One region of the Pseudomonas sp. SDO5271_S396 genome, then DNA from elsewhere that is predicted to be linked to it. Evidence: riboswitches for the same ligand, from Rfam matches in the RefSeq annotation. Region 1 holds a riboswitch; each other region holds the start of a gene.
The links. A riboswitch is a leader RNA that binds a small molecule or an ion and turns the genes downstream of it on or off. The one in region 1 is predicted to bind cobalamin.
Positions count from the first base shown of each region.

Region 2: linked by a shared signal. The riboswitch ahead of ACW9IN_RS11235 (ABC transporter substrate-binding protein) and the one ahead of cobW (cobalamin biosynthesis protein CobW) in region 1 are both predicted to bind cobalamin.
Region 3: linked by a shared signal. The riboswitch ahead of cobO (cob(I)yrinic acid a,c-diamide adenosyltransferase) and the one ahead of cobW (cobalamin biosynthesis protein CobW) in region 1 are both predicted to bind cobalamin.

Region 1 covers NZ_JBSVWB010000062.1:25,464-28,733, forward strand. The annotation lists gene ACW9IN_RS27290 (CbtA family protein) at 1-93, opposite strand, end outside; gene ACW9IN_RS27295 (CbtB domain-containing protein) at 105-293, opposite strand; cobalamin riboswitch at 391-593, opposite strand; gene ACW9IN_RS27300 (hypothetical protein) at 671-1,099, opposite strand; gene ACW9IN_RS27305 (hypothetical protein) at 1,153-1,347, opposite strand; cobalamin riboswitch at 1,613-1,812, shown strand; gene cobW (cobalamin biosynthesis protein CobW) at 1,906-2,973, shown strand; gene cobN (cobaltochelatase subunit CobN) at 2,977-3,270, shown strand, end outside.
Region 2 covers NZ_JBSVWB010000012.1:6,841-10,110, reverse strand. The annotation lists gene ACW9IN_RS11240 (FecCD family ABC transporter permease) at 1-506, opposite strand, end outside; gene ACW9IN_RS11235 (ABC transporter substrate-binding protein) at 503-1,513, opposite strand; cobalamin riboswitch at 1,631-1,825, opposite strand; gene ACW9IN_RS11230 (aldehyde dehydrogenase family protein) at 1,897-3,270, opposite strand, start outside.
Region 3 covers NZ_JBSVWB010000013.1:118,897-122,166, forward strand. The annotation lists gene ACW9IN_RS12300 (cobyrinate a,c-diamide synthase) at 1-1,217, opposite strand, end outside; gene cobO (cob(I)yrinic acid a,c-diamide adenosyltransferase) at 1,214-1,825, opposite strand; cobalamin riboswitch at 1,905-2,152, opposite strand; partial or broken gene ACW9IN_RS12310 (PQQ-dependent sugar dehydrogenase) at 2,252-3,270, shown strand, end outside.

The DNA.
Region 1 (3,270 bases):
CAGTGGGGCGACCCAGAAGCTTTGCAAAAGGGTCAGCAGCAGGGCGGCCAGCAGGCCGGTGAAGCCTGCGGTTTGGGCAATACGCTTGATCATGTCGGCAGGTCTCAGTGGCACGGGAACGCGGCGCTGTGGCGAGTATCGTGAGCAGCGTTGTGTACCGCTTCGATATGGGAGAAACCGGCGAAATACACCAGGCACGCGCCGAGGATCGACGCACCGATGGCGGCGGTCAGGCGTTGGCTGAGAGTGGTGGTGTTGCCTGTGGCGTGCGAAGTGCTGCTGATGATCGACATGGCGCGTCCCTTCAGGGTTTCAGGGTGATACGAGCGCATGAAAACCCCGCGAGCCAGGCACGCAGGGTTCTGAACAGCGCCCGCCCACCGCGGGTTTGTTATCTGATTTTTTCGGGCCGGTCTCCGGGCTTGCGAGGGGCTGTTCGCCTTTGAAAGTGTCGCCTTCCCATGCGTATGCACAGTGGATCTGACGCTTCGCTCGCTTACCGTTGCGGGGGCAGCACCGGACTTGCCATAGGGGTATGGCGTACCGGTTTCCCGTTTCACCCTGTGAAGGGCACCCGAAACAAGGTGTGTAGGAGAGCATGGGCGAGCAATGCGCGTCAAATACCAGAGGTTGATGACTCAAGTGTTATACGCCTCGTCCTTCCGACAGATCAGACAGTTCGACTCCTGAATAGGTAATTAACCCGCCTGGAACTGTTTTTAATCATATAGTCGAGGTTGGTAACGTCATAGCGTTCATCATCCTTGCCTGCGAACCCGAGGAAGCCGATACCAATATCCAATTGCTTAAGGAGTTCTGGGCGTGCGAGTAATTCCCGGGCAACTTTTTTTGCCAGTTCGGGAATGTCGCGATCTTCGGCTTTTTTTAGTTCGTTGAAGTTGACATAGCCGTTACCTGTGGTGTCGAAAGTGCTATGAAATAGCTTGGCAAACTCCATCAACCTACGATCACTCACCTGCGAAATCTCTTCCGCAAATGTTGCAACTGAGTCCAGATATATTTTTCCGTCTTCGACGCCACCATTGGGCATGAGATCGAGAAGGTTATAAAGGTCAGGGCGTGCCAGGAACTCTTTCATCGTGTCCATTTGTTCTTGGGTAGCCGGTTGGCCGTTCTCCAGTTTGCCTTGTGTCACTGATAGGCGGTATGGATCGTGAAGAAGTTGTTTCCCCAGGGATCGAGCGCAGAGCCCATTTCCATTACTTTTATCGCCAATTCTTTATCACCCAACGCCGCAAGAGGGCGTGAGGTTGAAGTTTGTGAGGTTTCATTCAGTTGTGCGAAATGCGGGGTGACGTCGGTGCGCATAGAGGTGGAAGTAGACATAGGTTTATCTCAACTGTTATATGTTGGATGGCTAACTGTCTAGGAGATGTCAAGTTTATGGCTGACTTAACTAGACAGAATGTTTGTGCTGCCTTCCCTATGTGGCGTGGGTCTTTTAATTGTTCCATGTACAGGGTTGATAAGTATTGCAAATTCATACGTCATGTATTCGCGTCAATATGATCAGGCCTGCAATGTCGGCAGGCAGTGTGCTTGTGGGTTCTTCAATAAAGCCCGCTGACATTGACCATCCCGACTGCACTGCGTAGCCTTGCACCCTCGAGGTTCTCCAGCCCAGGCCGGAGCTAAGAAGGGAACGCGGTCCAAGCCGCGGCTGCCCCCGCAACTGTGAAGGGTTCAACTGACTGCCACGCCACTGCCAAAACGGCGGGAAGGCGCAGCCAGCGCCGGTCGCAAGACCCGCACGCCCCAAGCCAGGAGACCTGCCTCGCAACCGATTTTCTACTTCAACCGGGCGGGGTGATCCGGTGACGAAATCCGCTGCTGCGCGCCGTCGCAGGGCCTATCGTCCCGTATGCCCGCCCCAAAGGGCATCCGATGAAAACACTGGCCAAACTCCCCGTCACCATCGTTACCGGTTTCCTCGGCTCGGGCAAAACCACCTTGCTGCGCCATATGCTCGACAACGCCCAGGGCCGTCGCATCGCCGTGATCGTCAACGAGTTCGGCGAGCTGGGCATCGACGGTGAAATCCTCAAGCAGTGCTCCATCGGTTGCACCGAAGAAGAGGCCGTTGGCCGGGTGTTCGAACTGGCCAACGGTTGCCTGTGCTGCACCGTGCAGGAAGAGTTTTTCCCGGTGATGCGCGAACTGGTAGCCCGTCGTGGCGACCTTGACCACATCCTCATCGAAACCTCGGGCCTGGCCCTGCCAAAACCTTTGGTACAAGCCTTCCAGTGGCCGGAAATCCGCAGCGCCTGCACCGTCGACGCGGTGATCACCGTGGTCGACAGCCCGGCCGTGGCCGCGGGCACCTTCGCCGCTTTCCCGGACCAAGTCGATGCCCAGCGCAAACTGGACCCGAACCTGGACCACGAATCGCCGCTGCACGAGCTGTTTGCCGACCAACTGGCCAGCGCCGACCTGGTGATCCTCAACAAGACCGACCTGATCAACCCGGAAGACCTGGCCCGGGTACGCCTGGAAGTCGCCGAAGAACTGCCGCCAGCGGTGAAGATCGTCGAAGCCAGCAGCGGTCGTCTGCCGCTGGACGTACTGATCGGCCTGGGCGCCGGCTCCGAAGAGCACATCGATGGTCGTCACAGCCATCACGATCATCACCACGAAGGTGAAGACGACCATGACCACGATCACGACGCGTTCGACTCCATTTCCATCGACCTGCCGCAAGCCGACGAAGCGTTGCTGCTCGACGCGCTGACCCAATTGGTGGTGCAACACGGCATCCTGCGCATCAAGGGCTTCGCGGCCATCCCGAACAAGCCGATGCGCCTGTTGATCCAGGGGGTGGGCACGCGTTTCGACAAGCATTTCGACCGTGCCTGGGGCGCCGATGAAGCCCGCACGACGCGCCTGGTACTGATCGGTCAGGAACTGGATGCGGCGGGCCTCGAAGCGCAACTGCGCGCTGCCCTCAGCGTCTGACCCATGCACCTGCTCAGGACCCAGCCCGGTGGTTTCGTCTCGGACGACAATATTGCCGACCTTGGACAAACCCCCGCCGAACTGGTGATCCTGTGCAGTGGCGACTCCAGCCTGGCGCTGCTGGCCGAAGCGGCCCAGCAGTTGCCCGACGATTACCCCAGCCTGCGTCTGGCCAACCCGATGCAGGTGCAGAACCATGCCTCGGTCGACCTGTATGTCGACGAAGTGCTGCGCCACGCCAAAGTCATCCTGATTTCGCTGCATGGCGGCATCGGTTATTGGCGCTACGGCATTGAA
Region 2 (3,270 bases), on a different contig from region 1:
GTGATCAGGAACGCGGTGAGCGCGTTGAACAATTGCGAGCCGGCGATGCCCGCGAGGATGATCTGGCCGGTGCCGCTGGCCGAACCGCTGGCGCGCGCCAGCAAGATCACCAGCGCAAACGCCGCCATGGCGCCGACAAATGCACCCGCCGACAACGACACCAGCCCGCCGCCCACGCCAATCAAGGCCACCAGCACCGCACCGGTGGATGCGCCGGCGCTGATGCCCAGCAGGTACGGGTCGGCCAACGGATTGCGCAGCAGCGATTGCAAAATCACCCCGCAGGTCGCCAGCCCGGCACCGCACGCGGCGGCGACCAGGGCACGGGTCAGGCGGTAGTTCCACACCACGCCCTCGTCGATGGGGTCGAGGACGTAGCCGGCGGCCCACAGTTTATTGGCCAGTACCTGAAACACGACGTCGGGCGAAATGGCGGTTTCGCCGATGGCCACGCCAGCCAGTACCGCGGCCAGCAGCAGGGCCAGGGCGAGTAGGGTGCGCATCATTTGGGCAAGTCGTAGCCGTCGATGGCCGTGGCCAGTTGTTCCAGCCCGTCGAACATGCGAATGCTGGCCTGCAGCGCCAGGGCATCGAGGATGATGATGCGGTTGTTTTTCACCGCGTCCATGTTGCGCGTGACCGGGTCGCTGCGCAGGAAGGCGAGTTTCTTTTCATGGTCGTCGGCGGGGTAGCGGCGGCGGTCCATGCGGGCGATCACGAGGAAGGTGGGGTTGGCCTTGGCGAGGGTTTCCCAGCCGACGGCGGGCCACTCTTCATCGGACTGCACCACGTTATGCAGACCGAGGGTCTGCAGCATGAATTGCGGAATGCCTTTGTGTCCGGCCACGTACGGGTCGCTGGCCATTTCCGAGCTGGAGAACCATACCAGCGCGCTGGCCTGCTTGAGGCCCTTGCTCTGCGCGGTGGCCACCGACTTGGCCAGGCGCGCCTTGAGCTCGTCGTTCAGTTGCTGGCCGCGATCCTGCACGTCGAAAATCTGCGCGAGCTGGCTGATGCTTTTATAGATAGTCTCGATGCGGAACGGCTCCAGGCGCGTGCCATCGGCGCCCACCAGGTTGTCCTTGCCTTCGCAGTCGGAGGGCAGCAGGTAGGTGGGGATCTTCAGCTCGTGGAATTGCTCGCGGGTACCGACCACGCCTTGCGGGCCTACCACCCATTCCAGCTCGGCGGCCACCAGTTGCGGGCGCTTGGCGATCACGGCCTCGAAGCTCGGTTCGTTGTTGGCCAGGCGCTCGATGCTGTCGTTCTGTGCCTTGAACTGCGGCAGCACATTGTTGAACCACAGCGAAGTGCCGACCACTTTATCGCCCACGCCCAGGGCGTAGAGCATTTCGGTGGCAGCCTGGCCGATGGTCACGCTGCGCGCGGGGGCCTGCTGGAAGGTGACGCGTGCGCCGCAGTTTTCCACGGTCAACGGGTACTGGGTGGGCGCGGCCTGGGCCAGGGCGCAGAAGCCGAGGCCGGCGAACAGGGCGGTGACACGTGGCAGCATGGGGGCAATCTCCGTTTGAACCGTACAGTGAGTTGGGGAGGTACGGTAATGGAAATACAGCCATGGACCGCCTGAAGGGCAGGGCAAGGATGTCCTTCCCGGACACCCCGCCGGTTAGTGATCGAGCTTGGGCCGGCAGGTCTCCTGACTCGTGCGTCATCACCACGCTTCGGCCTTCCCGGACAAGGTCCAGTGGCGCTCGGGAGCAGGCTCGGCAGCTACAGTTGCGGGGGCAGTTCCGATTGACGCGGGCGGGCCGCGCTTCGGATTCCCTATTAGTCCCGTTTGGGAACCGGCGCGGTATGGTAGTCGATTGGGCAGGCGATGGGGAACTTGGCCGCCCTTTGGTTCCTTAACTGACTGGCATTGGGGACAATGCCGGGTTATTTGCGATCCAGCCACACCGTCTGGGCGTTGCAGAACTCCCGCACGCCGAAGTGCGACAGCTCGCGGCCGAACCCGCTTTTCTTGATGCCGCCAAACGCCACCCGAGGGTCGGAGACGCTGAAGGCGTTGACGAAGATCCCGCCGGTTTCCAGCTGGTTGGCGATATGCCGGGCTTTGGCCGCATCGGTGGTGAAGATGCTGGCGGTCAGGCCGAATTCGCTGTCGTTGGCCAGGGCCACGGCGTGGTCGGCGTCGCGGGCGGTGATGATCGACGCTACCGGGCCGAACAGTTCCTGCTTGAACGAGGTCATCTGGTCGGTGACGTTGGCCAGCACCGTCGGCTCATAGTAGTTGCCGGCGCCGGGCACCTTGTTGCCGCCCAGCAGCAGGGTCGCGCCTTCCTCCAGAGTGGCCTGGACCTGGTCATGCAACTCGTCGCGCAGGTCGAAGCGGGCCATCGGGCCGATATAGGTGGTGGCCGAGGTCGGATCACCCATCACCAGTGCGCGGCTGGCTTCGAGGAACTTGGCGGTGAAGGCTTCGGCCACACTGGCTTCGATGATCAGGCGCTTGGCGGCGGCGCAGACCTGGCCGCTGTTCTGGAAGCGACCGATCAGCGCGGCCTGGACGGCGGCGTCGAGGTCGGCGTCGTTGAGCACGATGAACGGGTCGGAGCCGCCCAGTTCCAACACGCATTTTTTCAGCGCGGCACCGGCCTGGGAACCAATGGCGACACCGGCGCGCACGCTGCCGGTGAGGGTCACGGCGGCGATGCGTGGGTCGGCGATGGCCTTGGACACGCCGTCGTTGGCCACATTGATCACTTCGAACAGACCTTGCGCGAAGCCGGCTTTGCGGAACGCTTGCTGGATCAGGTAAGCGCTGCCCATCACATTCGGGGCGTGTTTGAGTACGTAGGTGTTGCCGGCGAGCATGGTCGGCACGGCGCCGCGCAGCACCTGCCAGACCGGGAAGTTCCACGGCATCACGGCGAGGACAGGGCCCAGCGGGCGGTATTCGATCTGGGCGCTGCCGTTGTCCACCAGGGTCGGTTCCGGTGCGAGCATGGCCGGACCGTGGGCGGCGTACCATTCGCCGAGCCCGGCGCATTTTTCGATTTCGGCACGGGCCTGGGCGATGGGTTTGCCCATTTCCAGGGTGATCATTTGCGCCATTTCTTCGGCTTGCTCGCGCAGCGCGGCGGCCAGGGCCAGCAACAGTTCGGCACGCTGACTGACCGGCTGGCGACGCCAGGTGCGGAAGGCGCTGGTGGCGCGGTCGAGAGCGGCGTCCAGTTGCGCTGCGGTTTCATAGGGGTAGCTGCCGACGGTTTCGCCGTTGGCGGGGTTGATCGAGAGAGCGTGGGTGGT
Region 3 (3,270 bases), on a different contig from region 1:
TGCCGATAGACCGCTTCGGCACCGCGCCCGCCATTGGGGCTCAGGCCACGGGCAATGGGCTGCCACTCGGTGGTGGTCAGGGAATGGTGATAGGTGTGGCCGCGCAACGTGCCTTCGGGCAATTCGACATTTTGCAGCGCCAGGGCCGCGAGTTTCTTCTGCATCACCGCATCACCCTGCAACAGGCCGACCAGTTCGGCATGATTGCCGTCGACATCGGTCAGCGAGTCCAGCAGGTAGAGCATGCCGCCACATTCGGCGAGCAGGGGTTTACCGGCGGCATGGTGGGCGCGGATGGCGTCGAGCATCGGCGTGTTTTCCGACAGCGCCTGATGATGCAGTTCCGGGTAACCGCCCGGCAGATAGAGGCTGTCGGCATCAGGCAATTGGCGATCATGGATCGGCGAGAAAAAGCGCAACTCGGCGCCCATCGCCCGCAACAGGTCGAGGCTGGCGCCGTAAGTGAAAGCAAAGGCTTCGTCGCGCGCCACGGCGATACGCACACCGTCCAGCAAAGGCTCGATCTCGGTCACAGACGGCGCGGCAAAGGCCACCGGCGGCGGCAACGCGACTTCGCAACTGCTGCCCAACGCCTCGGCGGCGGCGTCCAGGCGCAGGTCCAGGTCATTCAATTCGCTGGCTTGCACCAGGCCCAAGTGGCGACTGGGCAATTCGATACCAGTCTCGCGGGACAGCGCGCCATACCAACGCAGGCCTTCGGTGAGGCTGCCTTCGAGCAACTGCGCATGGCGCAGGGTACCGACGCGGTTGGCCAACACACCGACGAACGGCAAGTCCGGCTGGTAGCGCGCAAGGCCCAGGGCCAATGCGCCGAAGGTCTGGGCCATGGCCGTGCCGTCGATCACGCCGAGCACCGGCACGCCGAAGTGCCGCGCAAGGTCGGCGCTGGATGGCGTGCCGTCGAACAGGCCCATCACGCCTTCGATCAGGATCAGGTCGGCCTCCCCCGCCGCTTCCCACAACAGGCGACGACTTTCCTGCTCGCCCACCATCCACATGTCCAATTGATACACCGGCGCACCGCTGGCGCGTTCGTGGATCATCGGGTCGAGGAAGTCCGGGCCGCATTTGAACACACGCACCTTGCGCCCCAGGTTGCGGTGCAAACGGGCCAGCGCGGCGGTGACGGTGGTTTTGCCCTGGCCGGACGCCGGTGCGGCGATCAGGACGGCCGGGCAATGACGGGTTTGATTCAAAGTTCGACGCCCTTCTGTGCCTTGATACCGGCCTGGAATGCGTGCTTGAGCATGCCCATTTCTGTGACGGTGTCGCCCATCTCGATCAATTCGGGCTTGGCACCACGACCCGTCACCACCACGTGCTGCATGGGCGGGCGGGCTTGCAGGTCGCTGAGCACCTGATCGAGATCGAGATAACCGTGCTTGAGGGCGATGTTCAGCTCGTCCAGCACCACCAGGCCAATGGAAGGATCTTGCAGCAGCTCGCGGGACACCGCCCAGGCGGCTTCGGCGGCGGCGATATCGCGCTGGCGGTCCTGGGTCTCCCAGGTAAAGCCTTCGCCCATCACATGGAAACGCACCTGCTCCGGAAAGCGCCGGAAGAACAGTTCTTCGCCCGTGCTGTTACGCCCCTTGATGAACTGCACCACACCGCACTGCATGCCGTGGCCCATGGCGCGGGCCAGCATGCCGAATGCCGAACTGCTCTTGCCTTTGCCATTGCCGGTCAACACCAGCAGCAAACCGCACTCGTTCGGGGAATTGGCGATGCGCTCGTCGATCACGGCTTTTTTACGCAGCATGCGCGCCAGGTGGCGCTCGTCGCGGTCGGGGGAATCAGTCATGGCAGCTCTCCGTTGGGGCTGGACAAAAACGGCGGGCAGGAAAAAGGAACAGCAGACAGCCAAGCATCGCCCACCGTGATGCTGTTGAATGCTTCAGGCCGGTCTCCGGGCTCATGAGTGGCGCTTGCCGGAGCAGGCAGGCCGACGGCGCGCCTTCCCATATCGCACGCGATACAGTGGCTAAAGGCACCGTCTTGACTCATTTACCGTTGCGGGGGCAGCGCCGGATTCGCGGCAGCATGGTGGTCACATGCGCTCGCTCACCGGCTTCCCTGTTTCACTCTGTCGACACATGGGCCACAGAGCACCTGAAACAAGCCGCGAAGGTTAGTGGGTTGGGGGTGGAGCGTCAATTAAAGCCGGCCCTGCGCTTGAACCATCGGACCGCCGTGTACCTCTACTCCTACAGGCATCCAGGAGAACACCATGCATAAAACAAGACTCGCGCTGCTGATCATGCTCGCCGGCAGCCTCGCTGCCTGTGGCGAAAGCTCTACCTTGCAGGTTTCCGATGGCACGGGGCCTTCGCCCACGTTACCGGAGCCGAACAAGACATTGATCCCCACCGTCAACATCGCTCCCGCCGTGGGCTGGCCCGCCGGCGCGAAGCCGGTAGCCGCCGCCGGTACTCAGGTCGGCGCGTTTGCCGAGGGCCTGGATCATCCGCGCTGGCTGTACGTGCTGCCCAATGGCGATGTGCTGGTGGCGGAAACCAATGCGCCGCCCAAGCCGGATGACGCCACCGGTATTCGCGGCTGGGTGATGGAGAAGGTCATGGGCAGTGCCGGCGCCGGAGTGCCAAGCCGAATCGCATCACACTGCTGCGCGATGCCGACCACGACGGCATCGCCGAAACCCGCACGGTGTTCCTGGCAAACCTCAATTCTCCGTTCGGCATGACCCTGGTGGGCAACGACCTGTACGTGGCCGACTCGGACCAGTTGCTGCGTTTCCCTTATCAACCGGGGGAAACCTCGATCAAGGAGGCCGGCACCAAGGTCGTCGACCTGCCCGGCGGCACCCTTAATCACCACTGGACCAAAAACGTGGTGGCGAGCAAAGACGGCAGCAAGCTGTATGTGAGTGTGGGCTCCAACAGTAATGTCGGCGAAAACGGTCTGGAGGCCGAACAAGGTCGGGCGGCGATCTGGGAAGTGGACCGTGCCAGCGGCCAGCACCGCATCTTCGCCTCCGGCCTGCGCAACCCCAACGGCATGGCCTGGGAACCGCAAAGCGGCAAGCTATGGACCGCGGTGAACGAGCGCGATGAGATCGGCAGCGACCTGGTGCCGGACTACATCACCTCGGTCAAGGATGGCGGATTCTATGGCTGGCCGTTCAGCTACTACGGGCAGCATGTGGATGTGCGCGTCACGCCGCAGAACCCGGAATTGGTCGCCAAGGCGATTGCGCCGGACTATGCGGTAGGCCCCCACACGGCGTCC